DNA from 4 places in the Pseudoduganella sp. GW821-FHT05F09 genome. Region 3 is predicted to be linked to each of the others. Evidence: predicted binding sites of a transcription regulator. Region 3 holds the regulator's gene; each other region holds the start of a gene.
The links. The regulator sigma-54, encoded in region 3, starts transcription at its own class of promoters, with help from an activator protein. The targets are predictions, from matches to a motif close to TGGCANGNAANCTGCTTT.
Positions count from the first base shown of each region.

Region 1 (5,677 bases), on a different contig from region 3:
TCTACCGGCCTCATGCGCGCCCTGAGTAAACTCAACCCCATTGCCAAGGCTTGCTGAACCACTTCATCGGGCGCTTTCTGCCCGGCAGACGCTATGGCCTGCAACCAGCCAGCATTCTCCTCGGACAGCTCAACAACAAGTTGCTTCATAATCCGCCCTCCTCGCCGTGACATAAGCAGTGTATATCACGGGCTGGAAAGCGCACCTTGACATAGAGCAAATCGGATTCTGGGAGTCAGTACCACGGAATGCAGCAACTGCAAGACTTCGGTCACGGCAGCATCCAGCGGCTAGCCGCTACATTTCGTGCACTGCAAAGACTTCCTTGGCCGCGAACACGCCGTTCAATGCGGCGGGGAAGCCTGCATAGAGGCTCATTTGCAGCATGGTCTCGATGATTTCGGTGCGGGAAAGGCCGACATTCAGCGCAGCGGCGATATGCACCTTGAGCTGCGGCTGCGCCGTGCCCAGCGCGGTGAGCGCGGCGACGGTGGCCAGTTCGCGCTGCTGCAGCGTCAGGCCGGGGCGGGAATAGATGTCGCCGAAGCCGAATTCGATGATGTATTTGCCCAGGTCCGGACTGATGTCCGCCAGCGACTCAATCACCTTGTCGCCGGCGCTGCCGTCTACTTCGCGCAGGCGCGCCAATCCCCGTTCATATCGCGTGCTTTCCATGCTGTTTCTCCTTTGATTGCAGTTCGGATTCCAAAGTGGAGTACAGCGCAATTTTCTGGTGCAGATAGGCCAGCGTTTCCTGCATCGCCCTCACCTCTTCCTCGACGGCGGCGGTGTGCCGGGCCAGCATGGCTTTGCGTTCGGCCACGCTGGACAGCAGCTCGCCCTGCTCCCGCAATTGCGCATAACGCTGCATCTCTTCGATCGACATGCCGGTGGCGCGCAGCCGCAACAGGAAAGCTATCCAGTTGAGATCCTCGGTCCGGTAAAGCCGGTGGCCATTGCTACGGCGCGGAATCGGCTTGATCAAGCCTATCCGCTCGTAGTAGCGCAGCGTATGGACGCTCAGCCCGGACGCCTCGGCCGTCTGTTGTATCGTGAGTGAAGCTATCATGAGGCCATGGTAGAAGTTGGAGTGCACTCGAAGTCAAGCGTTCACCCCGCTCGGCGCCCATGGGCGAATGTCCTGCGGCCGGCGGGTGCGTGAGTTAGTTGCTTGCCTTACGCACGCCGGCGCCGACGGATCAGACCGATGCCAACGAGGAGCGGAACGGTGAGAGCTAATGTGCCGGGCTCCGGGACGGTGCTAGCCGGGATGGCTGACGCTTGGAAGTTGTCAGCGGCGGTTGTCGACGAATACAGGAAGAAACCTGGATACAACTTCGCAGCACTCGCCATCGCCGACGAAGTAAACGAGAAGGACTGGGAAGTGAGAAGCGTCGGCGCAACGAGCCCGGTGAGACCCAGATCATACACGCTCGCCACCCCCGTATAGCTGTTCTGGGCCGTCTCAGTCAAACTGAACGTCTCCCGGAACCAATTGCCAGGGGTCATGGTCACGTTCGAAAAGCTCCCCGATGTAAAGCCGTTCCTCGTGAAAGACTTCGATGTCGAAGAGCCATAGGTTTCAATCCAAATATCATTGCTGCCGCCAAAATTGCCGTTGGTCGCGGTGGTGAAACCAAGGCGGATGTCGGGGCCGCTGCCCTGCAATGCCATCTTGTAATCCAGCGAGACAAAGAAGCTGCTGCCTACCTTGTTTTCAGACCCGGTCATGTAGATCGCTGCAGCGCTGGAATAGCTGCTGCTTGTCGAGGTGATACCACCGCCTCCGCCGACCCCAGCACTCGCGCCGAATATGAATCCGGTTGACGCACCGCCGTTGAGGCTGAATTGGCTCAGGTCCGCTGCAGTTCCAAACGGGATCACACCTGCATATGCGGTGCTGAATGCGAATGTCAGAACCGCCGAGAGCGCGAGCTTTGGAACGACACTGGAAAGAGAATTGCTAATTTTCATCAATAAACCTTTTGTTGAGTACGATCGGTGACACGAAGTCTGATAGCGCTGGGGAGATAAATTCGGGCTGAGCCCCTCGGCAAGCCCTTACATATTTCCCCCGATGCAATGAGTGTTCTTCCCACGCACCATAAGCACGATCTATGCCACATCGAACCCGTCAAAAAAATAACTTTACAATCAACAACATAAGTTTTTCTTGGGAATTTTTTATTTTCTTGTGTAAAGTTTTCCGACACGCGGGACGGCCATTCGCCATCCCAATAGAATTTGATGACGTGTTATCGGCGGAGATCGCCGGCAAGGGGGGAAATCCAGCCCAGCACGAGATCCGGATCCTTCGCCAATAGCCTGAATCGCCAGCAAACTATTCGAACTGTTTCTTGAACTGCTCGAACTGGGCGGCCAGGTCGGTGAAGTCCTGGCGCAGTTGGGCGACTTCGGCTTCGAGCTGGGCGACGCGGCTGCCCTGGGCCGGGGTGCTGGTGCTGCCGCCGTAGCTGGCGGCGGTTTCTTCGCGCGCCAGCGCTTCTTCGCCTTGCAGCAGGTGGCCGTAGCGCGGCTCCTTGGTGCCCGGCGCCAAAGGCAGCTTGGCCGCCAGCGGCGGGTATTTGTCGATCAGGAATTGCAGTGCCAGCTCCACGTCGGCCACGGACTTGAAGTCGTGCAGGCGGCCGGTGCGGGTGCGGATTTCGCCTGCGGTCTGCAGGCCGCGCAGCATCAGCACCGTCAGCACGGCCACCTTGTCCTGCTCCAGCGACCATTTGATGCGCATGCGGTGCTCGTACTTGGTCACGCGCGCGCCGGCCTGCGTGATGCCGTTGACGAACTTGCGCTGCATGAGCCGCTGCAGCACGTCGGCCACGGTTTCCTCCGAAATCGACATCACCGGGTCGCGGCTGGAGAGCTGGTTGCAGCCGTTGGTGATGGCGTTCAGCGACATCGGGTAGTTGTCGGGCGTGAGGGCTTCTTTTTCCGCCAGGACGGCGAGCACGCGGGTCTCGAATGGGTCCAGCAGGTTGGCGTTGTCCGCTTCGTTAGTCATGCATATTCCTTCATTCGACAAGTTACATAGCCGAATTTACCATAATCTACCTTCAGGTAATAAGGATGGCGCGGAAGTCGTTGACGTTGGTGAGCGTGGGGCCGGTCACGACGGAGTCGCCCAGGGCCTGGAAAAAGCCGTGGCCGTCGTTGTTGTCGAGGCTGAGCCGGGGCCGCAGGCCTTGCGCGGCCGCGCGCGACAGCGTGTCCGGCGTGAGGATGGCGCCGGCGATTTCTTCCACGCCGTCCACGCCGTCGGTGTCGCCCGCCAGCGCGTACACGCCCTCCTGCCCTTCCAGCGCCACGGCCAGCGCCAGCAGGAATTCAACATTGCGACCGCCCCGGCCCTGGCCGCGCAGCGTGACCGTGGTCTCGCCGCCGGAGAGCAGGACGCAGGGCTTTTCGAACGGCTCGCCGTACCGCGCTGCGTAGCGCGCCATGCCCGCCATGGCCTTGCCGACGTCGCGCGCTTCGCCTTCCAGGCTGTCGCCGAGGATGTAGGTGCGGATGCCCGCGCCGCGCGCCACGCGGGCGCTGGCTTCCAGCGCCATGCGCGGCGTGACGGCCATGCGCAGTTCGGACGCGGCCAGGCGCGCGTCGCCGGGTTTGACGGTTTCGCCTTCGCCGCTGCGCAGCAGCGCCAGCACGCTGTCCGGGGCGGCGATGCGGTAGCGCGACAAGATGGCCAGCGCGTCCGCGCAGGTGCTGGGGTCCGGCGCGGTGGGGCCGGAGGCGATGTCGATGGGGTCGTCTCCCGGCACGTCGGAAATCAGCAGCGTCACCACCCGGGCCGGCGCGCAGGCTGCGGCCAGCCTGCCGCCCTTGATGGCCGAGATGTGGCGGCGCACGCAATTCATCTCGGAGATGGTGGCGCCGCTGGCCAGCAAGGCCTGGTTGACGGCCTGCTTCTCCGCCATGGTGATGCCGGGCGCGGGCAACGGCAGCAGCGCGGAGCCGCCGCCGGAGACCAGGCAGATCACCAGGTCGTCCGGGCCCAGGCCCCGCACGAGGTCCAGCATGCGCTGCGCGGCGCGGTGGCCTGCTTCGTCCGGCACCGGGTGCGCGGCTTCGGCGATCTCGATGCGCTCGCACGGCACAGCGTAGCCGTAGCGGGTGACGACCAGCCCCTCCAGTTGTCCGGGCCAGTTGCACTCGACCGCCTGCGCCATCGCCGCGCTGGCCTTGCCCGCGCCGATGACGATGGTGCGGCCCTTCGGCGGCGGCGGCAGATGCGGCGGGATGCACAGTGCCGGCTGCGCGGCGGCGATGGCGGCGTCGAACATGTCGCGCAGCAGGCGGCGTTCCCAACCGGCGGCGGCAGCGGCGCCTGCCTCTCCGTGCGCTGCTTCGATCAGCTTAGCCATGGCGCACCGCTCCTTCCATGGCCATGCGCACCACCGGCTGCGGCGCGTCTTCAACATCCCTGGCAAGCGGCTCGCCGTACAGGACGTCCATGTCCGCCGTGCCGTTCAGCACTGCTTCGGCCCGCGCCCGGTCCAGGCCTCCGACCCAGCGCGCAATCGCCATGGTGCCGACCGCGTTGCCTATGGTATTGGTGATGGCGCGCGCTTCGGACATGAAGCGGTCCACTCCCAGCAGCAGCACCATGCCCTCCACCGGTATCTTGCCCATGGAGGCCAGCGTGGCGGCCAGGGTGATGAAACCGGAACCGGTAACGCCCGCCGAACCTTTGGAGGTCAGCATCAGCACGCCCAGCACCAGCAGCTGGTCCATCAGCGACAGATGGGTATTGGTGGCCTGCGCAATGAAGATGGCGGCCATGGTGTAGTAGATGCACTGCCCGTCCGGATTGAAGGTCAGCCCCGACGGCACCACCAGGCCCACCACCGGCTTGGAGCAGCCCACCTGCTCCAGCTTGTGCATTAGCTGCGGCACCACGGATTCGGACGAGCTGGTGCCCAGCACAGTGAAGATCTCGGCCCGCAGGTATTTGAGGAACTTCCACAGGCTGAAGCCGGAGATGCGCGCCACCACGCCCAGCACCACGAACACGAACAGGAAGCAGGTCAGATACATGGTGCCCATGAGCTGCGCCAGCTTGGCGATGGACGAGAAGCCGTATTTGCCCACCGTGAAGGAGATGGCGCCGAAGGCCGCAATCGGCGCCACCCGCATCACCAGGCCCACGATGTAGAACATGGCGTTCGAGAAGGACTCCAGGAAGCTCACCACCGGCTTGGCGCGGCTGCCCAGGTGCGCCAGCGCCACGCCGAACATGATGGAGAACACGAGAATCTGCAGGATCTCGTTCTTGGCGAAGGCGTCCACCACGCTGCCCGGTATCATGCCCAGCACGAAGTCCATAAAGGAGGCGGGTTTGGCGGCGGCCGCGGTGTAGCTGGAGATGCTCTTGGTGTCCAGCGTGTGCGGGTCGATATTCATACCCACGCCCGGCCCCACCAGGTTCACCGCCAGCAGGCCCAGGCCGAGCGCGAAGGTGGACATCACCTCAAAGTAAATCAGCGCGCGGCCGCCGACGCGGCCCAGGTCCTTCATGCTTTCCATCTTCGCGATGCCCAGCACCACGGTGGCGAAGATCACCGGCGCGAACACCATCTTGATCAGTTTGATGAAGGCGTCGCCCAATGGTTTGAGCTTGGCGCCCATCTCGGGGTCGAGCACGCCGAGCACGATGCCT
Region 1 covers NZ_JBWKSD010000010.1:8,180-13,856, reverse strand. Annotated here, with positions in the region: gene AC07S4_RS26390 (hypothetical protein) at 1-149, opposite strand, end outside; gene AC07S4_RS26385 (carboxymuconolactone decarboxylase family protein) at 298-675, opposite strand; gene AC07S4_RS26380 (MerR family transcriptional regulator) at 656-1,096, opposite strand; gene AC07S4_RS26375 (PEP-CTERM sorting domain-containing protein) at 1,177-1,974, opposite strand; gene AC07S4_RS26370 (YceH family protein) at 2,342-3,019, opposite strand; gene AC07S4_RS26365 (glycerate kinase type-2 family protein) at 3,072-4,301, opposite strand; gene AC07S4_RS26360 (dicarboxylate/amino acid:cation symporter) at 4,375-5,677, opposite strand, start outside.
Region 1: the regulator sigma-54 is predicted to act here: its motif matches at 2,106-2,123, upstream of AC07S4_RS26375 (PEP-CTERM sorting domain-containing protein).

Region 2 (5,677 bases), on a different contig from region 3:
GGGGTGCGATACCCGGTCCATTGTCGATGATATGCAAATCTAATGCCAGGTTGTAGCGCACCTTGGCCAGGGTCACCTGGCGCGCCACCCGCGTCTTCAAAACCAGCTCGGCGTCGCCCTGCTCGATGCGCTGCGACAGCGCCTGGGCGGCGTTGTGCGCGATGTTGAGCACGGTCTGGATCAGCTGCTCCTTGTCGCCCCGGAACTCGGGGATGGAGGCGTCGTAGTCGCGCCGTATCGCCAGGCCGGACGGGAACTCGGCCAGGATCAGGCTGCGCACGCGTTCGCACACTTCATGGATATTGACGTCGCCCACGATGTGCGGACGGCGGTGCGGCGCCAGCAGGCGGTCCACCAGCGTCTGCAGGCGGTCGGCCTCCTTGATGATGACCTGGGTGTACTCGCGCAGCTCGGCCAGGTGCAGCGGCGGCAGCTCCATCTCCAGCAGCTGCGCCGCGCCGCGTATGCCGCCCAGCGGATTCTTGATCTCGTGCGCCAGGTTGCGTATCAGCTCCTTGTTGACCTGGCTCTGGTCCAGGATGCGCTCCTCGCGGTCCAGCTTGAGCTGCTGCACGTTCTCGCGCAGCTCGATCAGGACCGCGCCGGGCGGCTCGTCCAGCGCCGACACGATGCTGTGCACCTGCAGCGGCTCCTTGCCGGCGCGCTCGAGCGCCAGGTCCTGCCGCAGGTCGGAAAACTTGTGCGCGCGCGCCTGCGCGATGATGTTGACCAGTTCGTCGGGATTGCTGAACAGGCCGGCGAAGCGCTGGCCCGACAGCGCCTTGACCGAGCTTTCCAGCAGGTTCTCGGCGGCGGCGTTGACGTAGGTGATCAGGCCCTCGGCGTCCAGCAGGATCACGGCCGACGCCAGCAGCTCCAGCCCGGCCAGCGATTGCGGGCGCGCCAGGGCGGCCGCCGCGCGGGCGATATTGGTGACGATGCTCATATGCCTCCCCTTGGGGATGGTGCGGAAACGGCCCGCAGCGGGATCAGCGGATATTCTGGATCTCGCGCTTCAGCGCTTCCACGTTCTTTTCGGACCGGCTGATGCTGTCCTTCAGGCTGGCCACGCGCTCCTGGTATTTCGCATAATTGCGCTCGTCGCCGCGCCGCTCCGGCTCGCCGCCGTTGAACTCCTTGCGCAGCTCAGCCAGCTTGGCCAGTTCGCCGTTCAGCTCCTCCTGCAGGATCTGGCGGCGGTCGGCGTCGCGCGCCTTCTGCTCGCTGCTGTCCACGCGCGGGAAGTCACCAGGCGTGGCGGCCGGCGCCGGCGCACGCGGCTTGGCGGCGCCCTCGGCGCGGCGCGCAGGGGCCGGGATCGCGCCCGGGATATCCAGCGGCTTGCAGTTGGCGTGCTTGCGGCTGTCGGTCAGTTCCTTGTGGCCGCTGGCGTCCACGCACAGGAAAATCTGTCCCTGGGCCGAGGCTAATCCAGTAGCGAACAACAATGCGATAGGTGCAAAATTCCAGGTAGTCATGCCCCGACTATACAACATCCGGTAAAAAAAACGCGAGGAGAGCAGCTGCTGTCCTCGCGTCTGGTTGCAGGCCGGCCGGAGCCGGCGCTGCATCGCCTATTACAGCGAGTAGTACATGTCGAATTCGACCGGGTGGGTCGTCATGCGCATGCGGGTCACTTCGGTCATTTTCAGTTCGATGTAGGCATCGATCATCGAATCGGTGAACACGCCGCCGCGGGTCAGGAACTCGCGGTCCTTGTTCAGGTGATCCAGGGCTTCTTCCAGCGAAGCGCAGACGGTCGGGATCAGCGCGTCTTCTTCCGGTGGCAGATGGTACAGATCTTTCGATGCTGCTTCACCTGGATGGATCTTGTTCTGCACGCCGTCCAGGCCGGCCATCATCAGTGCTGCGAAGCACAGGTATGGGTTTGCCAGTGGATCCGGGAAGCGGGTTTCGATACGGCGGCCTTTAGGATTGGCCACGTGTGGAATACGGATCGAAGCCGAACGGTTGCGTGCCGAGTAAGCCAGTTTCACAGGCGCTTCGTAGCCTGGCACCAGGCGCTTGTACGAGTTGGTGCCTGGGTTGGTGATCGCGTTCAGCGCCTTGGCGTGCTTGATGATGCCGCCGATGTAGTACAGCGCGAAGTCGGACAGGCCTGCATAGCCGTCGCCGGCGAACAGGTTTTTGCCGTCTTTCCAGATCGACTGGTGCACGTGCATGCCGGAACCGTTGTCGCCAACGATAGGCTTAGGCATGAAGGTGGCGGTCTTGCCGTAGCTGTGGGCCACGTTCCAGACCACGTATTTCAGGTTCTGGGTCCAGTCGGCGCGCTCGACCAGGGTCGAGAACTTGGTGCCGATTTCGTTCTGGCCGGCGCCGGCCACTTCGTGGTGGTGCACTTCAACCGGGATGCCCAGCGATTCCAGGATCAGGCACATTTCCGAACGCATGTCCTGGAAGGAGTCCACTGGCGGCACTGGGAAGTAGCCGCCCTTGACGGTAGGACGGTGGCCGCTGTTGCCGCCTTCGATGTCCTTGTCGGTCGACCAGGAAGCTTCGTCGGAGTCGATCTGCACCTTGGCGCCCGACATGTCGATTTTCCATTTGACGGAATCGAAGATGAAGAACTCTGGCTCAGGACCGAAGTAGGCGGTGTCGCCCAGGCCCGACGACTTCAGGTAGGCTTCAGCGCGCTTGGCGATGGAGCGCGGGTCGCGGTCGTAGCCCTTGCCGTCCGACGGTTCGATCACGTCGCACTGCATGAACAGGGTGGTCTCTTCCATGAACGGATCAATGTTCGCGGTTGCTGGGTCAGGCAGCAGGATCATGTCGGATGCTTCGATGCCTTTCCAGCCGGCGATCGAGGAGCCATCGAAGGCGTGACCGGATTCGAACTTGTCGATATCGAAGTGCGATACAGGCACGGTGACGTGCTGTTCTTTGCCGCGGGTGTCAGCAAAGCGGAAATCAACGAATTTCACTTCGTTATCTTGTACCATTTTCAATACATCTGCGGCGGTCAGTGCCATGCGTCTCTCCTAGTGAAAAAGTGGGGCAGCCCACGCTGTTGCGTGCGGCTTGAAACTCGTCATTCCTTAAAGCAGGAAGCGTGCCAGAGGATTTTCCCTCTTGCACTACTTTTGCGCATAATCTTATGCGCACAATGTTGGTGCATATCCAAAATTATGCACCTCTACGGTGCGAAATTTTGGCATTTTGGAAAAATGCATCGGCATGGTGCAAAAAACTTCCATGGACGATCGGGCACTATAATAAACGCAATATTGACAGCAGAAGTGGGAAATGTGCCATGAGCAGTATTGCCGACATCCTCGAGCGGGCGCGCAGCCGCGACGCCGCCCTGCCCTACGCGGGCGCCGTTACGCCCGCCGAAGCGCACGCGCTGCTGGGCGCGGACAGCGCAGTGAAACTGATCGATGTGCGCACCAATGCCGAGCGCGACTGGGTGGGCCGGGTGGCCATCCCGGAGTCCCAGCATGGTGCAGTCCAATGGAGCACCTATCCGGGCGGCGTGCCGAATCCGCAATTCCTGGAGCAGCTGGGGGCGGTGGCGAAGAAGGACGACGTGCTGCTGTTCCTGTGCCGCTCCGGCGTGCGCTCGCGCCACGCCGCCAAGCTGGCGACCGAGCACGGCTACACGCAGTGCTACGACATCCTGGAAGGCTTTGAAGGGGACAAGGACGCCGAAGGCCACCGCAAGCAGGTGGGCGGCTGGTGCAAGGCCGGCCTGCCCTGGCTGGGCGCCTAGGCGGAACCGGCGGGTTACGGCGCTGCGCGCCTAACCCGCCTGCAGGCCCGCGACTTACAGGCTGTAATTCAGGCGCGCGTACACAAAGCGTCCCGAACGGCCGAACGGCGAGTAGTTCGAATACGGCGCGTTACCCGTCGTGTTGAGCGCGGCCGGGTAGGCGTCCGGATACTGGTCGAACAGGTTGTCCGCGCCCACCGCCAGCGACAGCTGCTTGGTGATGGCGTAGCGCCCTTCCAGGTCCACCAGCGTCTTGGCGCTCATCCAGAAGTCCAGCGCGGCGGTGGTGCCCGGCGCCAGGATCTTGCCGTAGCGGGTGGCGCGCGCCGTCACGCCGAAGGCGCCGTAGGACCAGGTGCTGCTGCCGATGAACTTGGTCTTGGGCGTGCCGTCGGTGAAGGTCAGCACGTTGACGCGGTCGAACAGCACCGGCGCCGGCGACAGCGCCGCCAGCTGGGCCGTGACCGGCACCTTGGTCACGTCGGTCTTGGTGTAGTTGCCCGCCACCGTGAAGTCCAGCTTGCCGTAGCCGTTGGTCTGCACCGGCCAGCTGGTGACGATGTCGATGCCCTTGGTGGTGGTGTCCACGCCGTTGATGAAGAAACGCCCGCCGCCCACGCCGATAAAGCCCTGCTTGGTCAGGAAGTCGCGCACATTGGTCGCCGTCAGGTTCTCGGACAGCACGATGCGGTCCTTGATCTTGATGTGGAAGGCGTCCGCCGTCACGTTCACCGCGCCCAGGCGCAGCACCGAGCCAACCGAGAAGTTGACCGACTTTTCCGCGTCCAGCGGCTTGGCGCCAAGCGCGATGGCGGCCGGGTGGCTAGGCTTGAAGGTGGTGATCTCGAACGGCACGCCGTTGATGAAGTTGGTCGAGGTCGAGGTGAAGAACTGCTGCTGCGGCGACGGCGCGCGGAAGCCGTTCTGCACCGAGCCGCGCAGCGCGAACTCCGGCACGAAGTCGTAGCGGCCCGCCAGCTTGCCCGACACGCTGTTGCCGAAGTCGGAGAAGTGTTCGCCGCGGATGGCCACCGAGCCGAGGAACTGCTTGGTCAGGTTGGCTTCCAGGTCCACGTAGGCGCTGTAGGCCTTGCGGCTGTTGTCCGATTCGTCGGCCGGACGGAAGCCGGGGAAGACCTGCGCGCCCGGAGGCGCAGGCGTGCCGTTGGCCAGCACCTGGCCGCCGTATCGCCACGAATCGGCTTCGCCGGCAAACAGCTTGTAGCCTTCGCGCCGCACCTCGGCGCCCACCGCCAGATTCACCGGCGTGGCCAGGCCCGCGTCGAACTGGCGCACGCCGGACAGGTTCAGCGTCAGCTGGTCGTACCAGAAGCCGCCCGCGTCGAACACGGTTTTGCTGGACGGGCCGATGGAGCGGTTCAGCGTGTTCTCGATGGTGTACTGCATCTTGTTCTTGCCGTAGCCGATGGACGCGTCCATATCCCACACGCCGGCCTGCCAGGTCACGCCGCCGGTGGCGCTGTAGTCGTCCACGTCCGGCGCGATGATGGGCAGGAAGCCGTCCGGGTAGATGGAGATGATGTTCTGGTCCTGCAGCGCGCGGCGGAAGAAGCCGGCCGACTTGGCTTCGCGTTTCTGGTAGCTGGTCCAGCCATACAGCTTGGCGCCGCCTTCCAGCGCGTAGCCTGCGTTGGCGAAGATGGTGGACTGCTTCATTTCAGGCTCGCCGTACCAGGCGTTGAAGCGGTTGATGGTTTTCTCGCGCGGGTCGAAGGCGCCGTTCACCAGCGGGTATTGCTGGCGCACGTCGTAGCCGCTGCGCTCGGTGTGCTCCTGGTCCTTGTATTCGGCGGCGACGGTCAGGTAGCCGCTGTCGCCCAGCTCGAAGCCTTTCCAGCCGCTGACGGTGGCGGTGCCGCCGTCGTTGCGCTTGCGCGAGGTCTCGGTGCCCCACGTGGCGCCGGTGGGCAGCGCGCCGGCGAT
Region 2 covers NZ_JBWKSD010000002.1:571,776-577,452, forward strand. Annotated here, with positions in the region: gene glnL (nitrogen regulation protein NR(II)) at 1-946, opposite strand, end outside; gene AC07S4_RS07795 (DUF4124 domain-containing protein) at 990-1,478, opposite strand; gene glnA (type I glutamate--ammonia ligase) at 1,578-2,993, opposite strand; gene AC07S4_RS07805 (rhodanese-like domain-containing protein) at 3,275-3,733, shown strand; gene AC07S4_RS07810 (TonB-dependent receptor plug domain-containing protein) at 3,788-5,677, opposite strand, start outside.
Region 2: the regulator sigma-54 is predicted to act here: its motif matches at 3,062-3,079, upstream of glnA (type I glutamate--ammonia ligase).

Region 3 (5,677 bases):
ATGCCGCCGCCCATCACCACGCCGTCCATTAATGCGATATACGGTTTAGGGTAATAGTGGATCAGGTGGTTGAGGGCGTATTCCTCGGTGAAGAAGTCCTCCAGCAGCGCGCTGCCGCCCTGCGGCGTGGCGTTGCCCACTTCATGGAAGAAGCGGATGTCGCCGCCGGCGCAAAAGGCCTTCGCGCTGCTGCTGCGGATCACGACGGCGGCCACGGCGGCATCGCCGCGCCAGGCCAGCAGCGCGGCGGTCAGCGCGCGCACCATGGACAGGGACAGGGAGTTGAGCGCCTTGGGGCGGTCGAGGGTGATGATGCCGGCGGCGTTGGCAACCTGGGTGATGACGTGCTCGCTCATGGCTGATTGTCTCAATAATTGTTAGACAGCCATTTTAGCGCGGGCGCAAAAAAGGGCGCCAGATGCGCCCTTTGTTGGGAGTGCCGGTGACCGTCTTATGCGGTGGCGGCAGGCTCGTACGTGTCCGGGAGATGCTTGATGGCGTCGTGGCCATGCTCCTGCACTTTGGCCTTGTACTTCATGACTTGGCGGTCCAGTTTGTCGATCAGCGTATCGATGGCAGCATACAGGTCTTGCGACAGGCTTTCCACGTACACAGTCTTGCCGGACATGCGCAGGTTGATCTCGGCTTTTTGCCTTTTGTCTTTCTCGGTGAGGTTATCTACAGTCAGGATGACAGCAATATCAATAACTTGATCGAAATGGCGCTTTACCCGTTCCAGCTTGTTCTGCACGTATTCACGGATGGCGGGGGTCACTTCGAGATGATGTCCACTGATGGTGAGATTCATACACACTCCTAAAGATAAGGGCTCATGCGCTATCGAATGTTATTTGAGCGCAGGGGAACCCAAGTAAAACTACAAAGCTTTACGCAGACTTACCGGAGGGATTTTCAAGGCTTCGCGATATTTGGCAACAGTCCGTCGCGCAATTACCATGCCCTGTTCTCCCAGCATGTCCGCAATCTTACTGTCGGATAAAGGATTTTTCGGGTCTTCAGCTCCTGTCAGTTGCACTATCAGCGCCCGTATCGCCGTCGAGGATGCTTCTCCTCCTGCTTCGGTGGCGACGTGGCTGCCAAAGAAATATTTCAACTCAAACATCCCATGCGGAGTCAGCATGTATTTCTGAGTTGTTACCCGAGAAATAGTGCTCTCGTGTAGTCCCAGTGTATCAGCAATTTCACGCAACACAAGGGGTCTCATGGCAACCGCGCCATGGCTGAAAAAGTTCTTTTGCCTTTCTACTATCGCCTGCGCCACGCGCAAAATCGTGTCGAAACGCTGGCGCATATTCTTGATCAGCCACTTGGCTTCCTGCAGCTGCGCGCCCATGGCCGACTCGCCCTTGCCCTGCTTGAGCATGTTGGCGTACAGCGCGTTTACGCGCAGGCGCGGCATCACGTCGTTGTTCAAGGAGACCTGCCAGCCATTGCGCGCCTTCTTCACGATCACATCCGGCACCACGTAGTCGGACACGTCGGAAGCGAACTCGGCGCCCGGGTGCGGATTGCACTGGCGTATCACCGCCTGCGCTTCGCGCAGGTCCTCGTCGTCGCAATCGAGGGCTTTTTTCAGCTTGTTGAATTCGCGCTGCGCGAACCAGGCCAGGTGTTTTTCCACGATGCAGATGGCCATGCGGCGCGTGACCAGCGGCACGCCGGGCATGCGCTTGATCTGCAGCGCCAGGCACTCGGAGGCGCTGCGCGCGCCCACGCCGATGGGGTCGAAACTTTGCAGCAGGGTCAGCGCCGTTTGCAGCTCTTCCAGCTCCACGTCCGCCTCTTCCGGCAGGCGTGCATGGATCTCTTCCAGCGGCTCTTCCAGATAGCCGTTCTCGTCCAGCGCGTCGATGATGAGCTCCATCAGCACGCGGTCGCGCGGCTGCTGCACGGTCACGCGCATCTGCTCCATCAGGTGCTCGCGCAGGGTGCAGTGGCTCGCTTCGAGCTGCGGGCGCGAGTCCTCGTCGTCCGGCGCCTTGCTGCGGCCGGCGTCGCTCCAGTCGGTGTCGGCCTCGGCGCCGCTGGCGCTGTCGCCGCCGGCGCCGTCGAAGGGATCGCCCTCGCCGGCCGGCGCGCTGTCCTGCGCCGGCGCGCCCACGTCGGCGGGCGACGCGTCGGCGCCGTCGGACTGGGTCTGGTTGATGGCGCCGTCGCCGAGCAGGCGCAGCGAGCGGTCCAGCGGATCATCCAGGCGCTCCAGCAGCGGATTTTCGCCCAGCAGCTGTTCCAGTTCCTGGTGCAGCTCCAGCGTGGACAGCTGCAGCAATCGGATCGACTGCTGCAGTTGCGGCGTCAGCGCCAGGTGCTGAGAGGTGCGGAGTTGCAGTGACTGTTTCATGGGCTGGGTCAGGAATTACATGCGGAAGTGTTCGCCGAGGTAGACGCGCCGCACCGATTCGTCGGCGATGATGTCGTCCGGACGGCCGGACGCCAGCACGCTGCCCTGGTTGATGATGTAGGCGCGGTCGCAAATGCCCAGCGTCTCGCGCACGTTGTGGTCGGTGATCAGCACGCCGATGCCGCGCTCCTTGAGGAAGCGCACGATGCGCTGGATCTCGATCACGGCGATCGGATCGACGCCGGCGAACGGCTCGTCGAGCAGCACGAAGCGCGGGTTGGTGGCCAGCGCGCGCGCAATCTCCACCCGGCGGCGCTCGCCGCCCGACAGCGACAGCGCCGCGTTCTCGCGCAGCTTCTCGATCTGCAGGTCGGCCAGCAGGCGGTCCAGGCGCTCGTTGATCTCCTGCTTGCTCAGCGCCTTGCCGTTGACCTTCTGGATCTCCAGCACGGCGCGGATGTTCTCCTCCACCGTCAGCTTGCGGAACACCGAAGCCTCCTGCGGCAGGTAGGACAGGCCCAGCGTGGCGCGCTGGTGGATGGGCATGCTCGACACGTCCACGCCGGCGATGTCGATGCTGCCCGCGTCGGACGGCACCAGGCCCACGATCATGTAGAAGGAGGTGGTCTTGCCGGCGCCGTTGGGGCCCAGCAGGCCCACCACTTCGCCGCATTCCACCTGCAGCGACACGTCGTGCACCACCTGGCGCTTGCCGTAGGACTTCTGCAGTCCGCGCACCACCAGGGTGCTGGCGCAGCTTTGCATTGCTTCAGCCATGGTTATTTCCCCGCTGGCGGTTGCTGTACCGGCGCGGCCGGCGCAGCAGGAGCGGCCGGGGCGGCCGGCTTGGGCGTGGACGGCTGGATCACCATGGTGCCGCGGCCGCCGCCGGTCTTGCCTTCGCCGCTGGCGGTGTTGCGCACGCTGAACTGCTCGCGGCGGCTGTCGTAGGAGATGAACTCGCCCGACACTTCGTCGCTCGGCTTGCTGCCTTCCAGGCGGCGCACCTTGGCGCGCACGAACAGCTTCACCAGCTCGTTCTTGCCGTCGTATTCGATGCGCTCGGCCTCGCCTTCCATCCACTGCTCGCCTTCGCCGTCGCGCTTCTGGCGGAAGGTGGTCGGCTTGCCGCCGGCGCTGGTGAGCGTCACGTACTGGTAACCTTGCGGGTCCTTGGTCACGACCGCCTTGGCCGCTTTCATCAGCAGCGTGCCGCGCGTGAGCACCACGTTGCCGGTGAAGGTGCTGATCTGCTTGACGTCGTCGACGTCGGCGTTGTCGTAGTCGATCAGCGTGGGCTTGGTGGAGTCGGCCTTCTCGGCCTGCACCAGCCCGGCCGCGCACAGCAGCAGGGCCGAAATCAGGAGTTTTTTCATCGTCTGTCCATTCACTATTTAGTTTGCGCCGGCGGATACACAATCCGCCCGCGTCCCTGCAGTACAACCTGGCGCGTGGCGTTGTTCGCCTTCATGCCCGCGCCGGTGGCGGTGGCGCCGCCCTGCACGATCTGCACGGCCTGGTTGGTTTCCATGCGGTCCTCGTCCGGGTAGACGGTGAGCGCCTGCGTCGTCATCTGCATCGCCTGGCCCTTGTCCTGCGCTGCGCGGTCGATCTGCACATTGCCCTTCAACTGCACGCGCGAGTTGTTCTCGTCCACGCGGGCGTGGTCGGCCTTCATGTCCATCGGCGGGTGCGCGCTGCTCAGGTTGCGCACCACCGGCTTGTCGATCTCCGAGGCGTCGTCGATGGGCCGGTGCACCAGCTTGTCGCCGGACACGATATAGCTCGGCTTGCCGTCCTTGGCCATGCGCACCACGCTGAACTGCTCGATGATGTAATCGGGCTCGTTCAGGCGCTTGTCGGCCAGCATGTCCTCCTCGCCCCGGTTCATCAGTTGCACCAGCCAGAAGGTGCCGAAGGCGAAAAAGACCCCGATCACCAGGGTCATGCTCAGGCGCCAGCGGTGCGCGGTACGTTTACGCATCATTCAACCCCTGCATTATTAAACCTCTGCATCATGACCCTTCAGACCAGGAACTGGGCCATGACCTTGTCGTAATTGCCGGTGGCGCGCAGCACGAACTCGCACACCTCGCGCACCGCGCCGCGGCCGCCGTGCGCCCCGGTCACGTGGTGCACGCGGCTCAGCACGTCGGCGCGGCCGTTGGGCACGCCCACGGCGAAGCCCACGCGCTTCAATATCGTCAGGTCCACCACGTCGTCGCCGATAAAGCCCACCTCGTCCGCGCCCAGGCCGGTCTTGGCCAGCAGGTCGTTGAACGGGGTCAGCTTGTCGTGGCCGCCCTGGTGCACAAACTCGATGCCCAGGTCCTTGGCGCGGGCCGTCACCTGCGGCGAACGGCGCGCGCTGATGATGGCGGTCAGAATGCCGGCTTCCTGCAGCAGCTTGATGCCCAGGCCGTCGTGCACATTGAAGGTCTTCATCACTTCGCCATCCGGGCCGTAGTGCAGGCTGCCGTCGGTGAGCACGCCGTCCACGTCGAAGATCATCAGCTTGATTTTGGCGGCGCGCGCCACGTTTTCCAGGTTGTAGGCTTGGTTCATCTCAGATCACCTTGGCGCGGGTCAGGTCGTGGATATGCAGCGCGCCGGCCAGCTTGCCGTCCGCGTCCACCACCAGCATCTGGTTGATGCGGAACTGCTCCATGATGGCGACGGCGTCCACCGCCAGCTTATCAGGCGAAATGCTGCGCGGATTGGCGTGCATCACATCGCGGATGATCACTTTGCTGAAATCCTGCACTTTTTCTATCATGCGGCGCAAATCGCCGTCGGTGAACACGCCCACCGGGCGCTTGTCCGCGTCGACGATGGCGGTCATGCCCATGCCCTTCTGGGTGATTTCCAGCAGCGCGTCCGGCAGGCGCGTGTCCAGGCCCACGGCGGGAACCGCGTCGCCGCTGCGCATCACGTCGCGCACATGGGTCAGCAGGCGGCGGCCCAGGGCGCCGCCCGGATGCGAGCGGGCGAAGTCTTCCTCCTTGAAGCCGCGCAGGTCCAGCAGCGCCACGGCCAGCGCGTCGCCCAGCGCCAGGGTCACGGTGGTGCTGGCGGTGGGCGCCAGGTTCATCGGGCAGGCTTCCTTGTCGACCGACACGTCCAGGTGCACGTCGGCCAGCTTGGCCAGGCTGGAGCCGGGCTTGCCGGTCATGGAAATCAGGGTGCTGCCCATGCGCTTGACCACCGGCAGGATGGCCATCAGCTCCGAGCTTTCGCCGGAATAGGAGATGGCGATAAAGGCGTCCTCGGGCGTGACCATGCCCAGGTCGCCGTGCGCGGCTTCGGCCGGGTGCA
Region 3 covers NZ_JBWKSD010000007.1:87,777-93,453, reverse strand. Annotated here, with positions in the region: gene AC07S4_RS22175 (enoyl-CoA hydratase/isomerase family protein) at 1-356, opposite strand, end outside; gene hpf (ribosome hibernation-promoting factor, HPF/YfiA family) at 452-808, opposite strand; gene AC07S4_RS22165 (RNA polymerase factor sigma-54) at 878-2,362, opposite strand; gene lptB (LPS export ABC transporter ATP-binding protein) at 2,378-3,139, opposite strand; gene lptA (lipopolysaccharide transport periplasmic protein LptA) at 3,142-3,738, opposite strand; gene lptC (LPS export ABC transporter periplasmic protein LptC) at 3,753-4,349, opposite strand; gene AC07S4_RS22145 (KdsC family phosphatase) at 4,388-4,927, opposite strand; gene AC07S4_RS22140 (KpsF/GutQ family sugar-phosphate isomerase) at 4,929-5,677, opposite strand, start outside.

Region 4 (5,677 bases), on a different contig from region 3:
CTGGCGCATCAACCGCGACTTCTTCTACGACCCCGGCATGCACGGCGTGGACTGGAACAAGATGCGCGCCAAGTACGCCGCCTTCCTGCCCGACCTGTCCAGCCGCGCGGACCTGAACCGGCTGATACAGTGGATGTGCAGCGAACTGGCGGTGGGCCACCATCGCGGCGGCGGCGGCGACAACTTCATCGAAAGCCGCGCCGTGCCGGGCGGCCTGCTGGGTGCGGACTACGAGATCGCCAACGGCCACTACCGCTTCAAGAAAGTGTACGGAGGCCTGAACTGGAATCCGTCGCTGCGCGCGCCGCTCACCGAGCCGGGCCTGAACGTGAAGGCGGGCGAGTATCTACTGGCGGTGGAAAGCCGTCCGCTGCTGCCGCCCACCAATCTGTACAGCGCGTTTGAAAACACTGCCAACAAGGCCATCGACATCACCGTGGGGCCCAACGCGGACGGCAGCAAGTCGCGCACTATCACCGTGGTCCCGGTGCCCAACGAGGACGCGCTGCGCAACCGCGACTGGGTGGAGGGGAATATCCGCAAGGTCAGCGCCGCCACCAACGGCCGCGTGGCCTATGTCTACGTGCCCAACACGGCGGGCCTGGGCCACACCTACTTCAAGCGCTACTTCTTCCCGCAGGCCGACAAGGACGCCGTCATCATCGACGAGCGCTTCAACGGCGGCGGCAGCGTGGCGGACTACTACATCGAAATCCTGCAGAAGAAGGAGATCGCGTGGTGGACCATGCGCTACGGCGCGGACATGAAAACGCCGTCCGCCTCCATCCAGGGCCCGCGCGCCATGCTGATCGACGAGACGGCCGGTTCCGGCGGTGACCTGCTGCCGTGGATGTTCCGCAAAAATCAAATGGGGCCGCTGATCGGCAAGCGCACCTGGGGCGGCCTGGTGGGCATCCTCGGCTTCCCGGTGCTGATGGACGGCGGCACGATTACGGCGCCCAACCTGGCGTTCTGGACGCGCGACGGCGGCTGGGGCGTGGAGAACGAGGGCGTGGCGCCGGACATCGAAGTGGAGCAGACGCCGGCCGAAGTGATCGCGGGCCGCGATCCGCAGCTGGAGAAGGCGATCGAAGTGATCAAGGCGGAGCTGGCGAAGAATCCGCCGGCGCGGCCTGTGCGTCCGGCCTTCCCGGACAAGAGCAAATAGTCAGCCGGCGAGTCAGCCGGCGCGGCCGAGTTTGCGCCGCATCAGCTGCGGGTAACCGAACCACATGGTAATCAGCAGCGCGAAGGCGCCGCCCCCGCTGCATGCGGCGAGGGCGGTGTCGCCGGTCACCATTTGCAGCACCACGAACACGTCCAGCGAAATGGCGGCCGCCAAGGGCGCCAGCGCGTAGCAGATGCAGCGCGAAGACAGCGCGATCGCGCGCCGCGAAATATGGAAAGGCTCGGCCTGGCGATGGTAAGCGGCCGGCATCATCACGAGGGCGATCGCCACCACCACCAGCGCCAGTGCCGCCACGTGGCAGTCCTGCACCAGCATGGGCAGCTGCTTGAAGGGCTCGTTGAACACGGCGATGGTCTGGAAGCCGAACAGCGCCTGCACGCCGGGCAGCACCATGCGCGCCTCCTCGATCACCCGGCCCATCTGCTCCTTCAGCGATTCCGCCTCCACCTGATCACGCATAAACGCCTCCATTGATGAGGCGATTCTAGCGCCGCCCCCGCCCGCGTGGCGCGCCCTTCAGCGAACTGAGCCGCATTCGGGGTCTGACCCCGAATGCGGCTCAGTCCGCTTGTAGTCAGGGAGCGCGCATTTAGGGGCAGACGGGGACGCCGAGCCCCGAATGCGGCTCAGTTCGCTTGTGGTTAGGTGGAGGACTGTTCGGCGCGCAGGCGGCGCCAGAGGGTGGTGCGGCTGATGCCGAGGTGGTCGGCGGCGGCGTCGCGGCGGCCGCCGAAGCGGGCCAGCACGGCGCTAGCGCTTTCCGGGGCGCCGGGGATTGCTGCTGGAGGCGGCGGCGGTGCGCCGGCAAGCGTGCTGGCGCTGGCTTGCAGCTCGGGGGCGACACTGAGCACAAAGCCCGGCGTGAGCGCCTGCAGCGGTTCGGCGGCCAGGAACAGCGCCAGCCGTTCGGTCAGATTGCGCAGCTCGCGCACATTGCCGGGCCAGCCGTAGCCCAGCAGCAGCGGGGTGCAGGCGCTGATCTCGGCGTGCAGATTGGGATGCGGCCGCGCGCCCAGCGCCGCCAATGCATTTTTCAGCGACCACTCGGCCAGCGGCACGATATCTTCGCGCCGTTCGCGCAGCGGCGGCAGCGCCAGGCGCAGCACGGCAAGACGGTAGAACAGGTCGGCCCGGAAGCGGCCTTCGCGTACGCGCTGTTCCAGGTCGCAGTGCGTGGCGCTGATGATGCGCACATTGATGGCGATGGGCCGCGTGCCGCCCACCCGCACCACCTCCCGTTCCTCCAGCACCCGCAGCAGGCGCGTTTGCAGCGCCAAGGGCATTTCGCCTATCTCGTCCAGGAACAGCGTGCCCCGGTTGGCCGCTTCGAACAGGCCCGCGTGCCCGCCGCGCCGCGCGCCGGTGAAGGCGCCTTCCTCGTGTCCGAACAGCTCGGACTCGAGCAGCGATTCGGCGATGGCGCCGCAGTTGACCGCCACAAAGGGCCGGCTGGCGCCCAGGCTGCGCGGCGCCTCGCGGTGGATGGCCTGTGCCACCAGTTCCTTTCCGCAGCCGGTTTCGCCCTGTATCAGCACCGTGGCGGGCGACTTCGCGTACAGCACCACGGCCTGGCGCATCTTCTCCATGGCGGCTGAATCGCCGCGCAAATCGTTCAGGCCGTGCCGCGCGCGCAGCGTGTCCGCCACCACGCCCAGGCGGCTGCGCGCACGGTTCGATTCGAGCTGGGTCAGGCGCGCCATCTCCAGCGCGTCGTCGAAGGCGCGCCGTATCGATGCGGCTGAGTACACGAACACCGCCGTCAGCCCGGCCTCTTCGGCCAGGTCGGTAATCAGCCCGGCGCCGACGATGGCGCGCACGCCGGAGGCTTTGAGTTCGTTGATCTGCGCGCGCGCGTCCTCCTCGGTGGCGTAGGTGCGCTGCTCCACGCCGAAGCCGAAGGTGGCGGCGAATTCGGACAGCTCGGGCATTTTCTCCTGGTAGGTGACGACGGCGATGCGCTCGGACACGCGCCGCGCCCGCGCCAGCGCCTGCATCACGTCGAAGCCGCTGGCCTTGGCGATCACCACCGGCACCGACAGGCGGCCCTTCAGATAGGCCGCGTTCGAGCCGGCCGCGATCACCGCGTCGCAGCGCTCGGTGGCCATGCGTTCGCGGATATGGCGCGCCGCCTCGTCAAAGCCCAGGTTGACCGGCTCGATGGTGGCCAGGTTGTCGTATTCCAGCGTGATATCGCGGAACAGCTCGGACAGGCGCGATACGGCCACCGTCCAGATCACGGGTTTGTCGGCGGGGTCGAAGGGCGGCGGGGCGGATGGGCGCATGTTTCAATTATAGGCCATGTTTCGCAACGTGATGTTTCAGTGTTTCAAAATGAAACAGGACTATAGTGCATTCATAGAGCCAAGTGCTTGATTTTGCTATGGTTCACCTGCTGGCACGGGGCTTGCAATACTGGCTGCAACCTAACTTGAAAGGGCATCACATGAGCCAGTACTCCGCAGGCGCCGCGTTCCGCAAAGCCGTCCAGGAAGAATCCCCGCTGCAGGTTGTCGGCGCCATCAACGCCAACCACGCCCTGCTGGCCAAGCGCGCCGGGTTCAAGGCCATCTACCTGTCCGGCGGCGGCGTTGCCGCCGGCTCGCTGGGCCTGCCCGACCTGGGCATTTCCAGCCTGGACGACGTGCTGACCGACGTGCGCCGCATCACCGACGTGTGCGACCTGCCGCTGCTGGTGGACGTGGACACCGGCTTCGGCGCCTCCGCCTTCAACGTGGCGCGCACCGTCAAGTCCATGATCAAGTTCGGCGCCGCCGCCATGCACATTGAAGACCAGGTGGGCGCCAAGCGCTGCGGCCACCGTCCGGGCAAGGAGATCGTCACCAAGCAGGAGATGGTGGACCGCATCAAGGCCGCCGTGGACGCCCGCACCGACGAAAACTTCGTCATCATGGCGCGCACCGACGCGCTGGCCGTGGAAGGCCTGGACGCCGCCATCGAGCGCGCGGTGGCCTGCGTGGAAGCCGGCGCCGACATGATCTTCCCGGAAGCGATGATCTCGCTGGACATGTACAAGCAGTTCGCCAAGGCGGTGGGCGTGCCCATCCTGGCCAACATCACCGAATTCGGTTCCACCCCGCTGTTCACCGTGGACGAGCTGCGCACCGCCGACGTGGGCCTGGTGCTGTACCCGCTGTCCGCCTTCCGCGCCATGAACAAGGCCGCTGAAAACGTCTACGGCGCCATCCGCCGCGACGGCACGCAGCAGAACGTGCTCGACACCATGCAGACCCGCGCCGAACTGTACGACCGCATCAACTACCACGACTTCGAGCAGAAGCTCGACGCGCTGTTCGCCGCGCAAAAGAAATAAGCCAGAATTCAAGGAGACCTCGAAAATGACCGAACAAGCCCCAACCTTCAAGCCCAAGAAATCCGTCGCCCTGTCCGGCGTCACCGCCGGCAATACCGCGCTGTGCTCCGTCGGCAAGACCGGCAATGACCTGCACTATCGCGGCTACGACATCCTGGACGTGGCCACCACCAGCGAGTTCGAAGAAATCGCCTTCCTGCTGGTGCACGGCAAGCTGCCGACCCAGTCGGAACTGAACGCCTACAAGACCAAATTGAAATCGCTGCGCGGCCTGCCGCAGGCCGTGAAAGCCGCGCTGGAAGCGCTGCCCGCGTCGGCCCACCCGATGGACGTGATGCGCACCGGCGTGTCCGTGCTGGGCTGCGTGCTGCCCGAGAAGGACGACCACAACGTGCCTGGCGCGCGCGACATCGCCGACCGCCTGATGGCTTCCTTCGGCTCCATGCTGATGTACTGGTACCACTTCAGCCACTCCGGCAAACGCATCGAAGTGGAAACCGACGACGACTCCATCGGCGGCCACATCCTGCACCTGCTGCACGGCGAGAAGCCTTGCGACTCGTGGGTCAAAGCCATGCACGTGTCGCTGATCCTGTACGCGGAGCACGAGTTCAATGCTTCCACCTTCACCAGCCGCGTGATCGCCGGCACGGGTTCGGACATCCACTCGGCCATCACCGGCGCCATCGGCGCGCTGCGCGGCCCGAAACACGGCGGCGCCAACGAATTCGCCTTCGAGATCCAGAAGCGCTACGAGAACGCCGACGAAGCCGAAGCGGACATCCGCAAGCGCGTGGAAAACAAGGAAGTGGTGATCGGCTTCGGCCACCCTGTGTACACCATCTCCGACCCGCGCAACGTGGTCATCAAGGAAGTGGCGCGCAAGCTGTCCGAAGAAGCCGGTTCGACCAAGATGTTCGACATCGCCGAGCGCCTGGAATCGGTCATGTGGGAAATCAAGAAGATGTTCCCCAACCTGGATTGGTTCTCCGCCGTGTCCTACCACATGATGGGCGTGCCGACCGCCATGTTCACGCCGCTGTTCGTCATCTCGCGCACGTCCGGCTGGGCCGCCCACATCATCGAGCAGCGTATCGACAACAAGATCATTCGCCCGAGTGCAAACTACGTCGGCCCGGACGATCTGAAATTCGTTC
Region 4 covers NZ_JBWKSD010000011.1:179,052-184,728, forward strand. Annotated here, with positions in the region: gene AC07S4_RS28185 (S41 family peptidase) at 1-1,168, shown strand, start outside; gene AC07S4_RS28190 (DUF6328 family protein) at 1,181-1,648, opposite strand; gene prpR (propionate catabolism operon regulatory protein PrpR) at 1,831-3,471, opposite strand; gene prpB (methylisocitrate lyase) at 3,633-4,520, shown strand; gene prpC (bifunctional 2-methylcitrate synthase/citrate synthase) at 4,546-5,677, shown strand, end outside.
Region 4: the regulator sigma-54 is predicted to act here: its motif matches at 3,583-3,600, upstream of prpB (methylisocitrate lyase).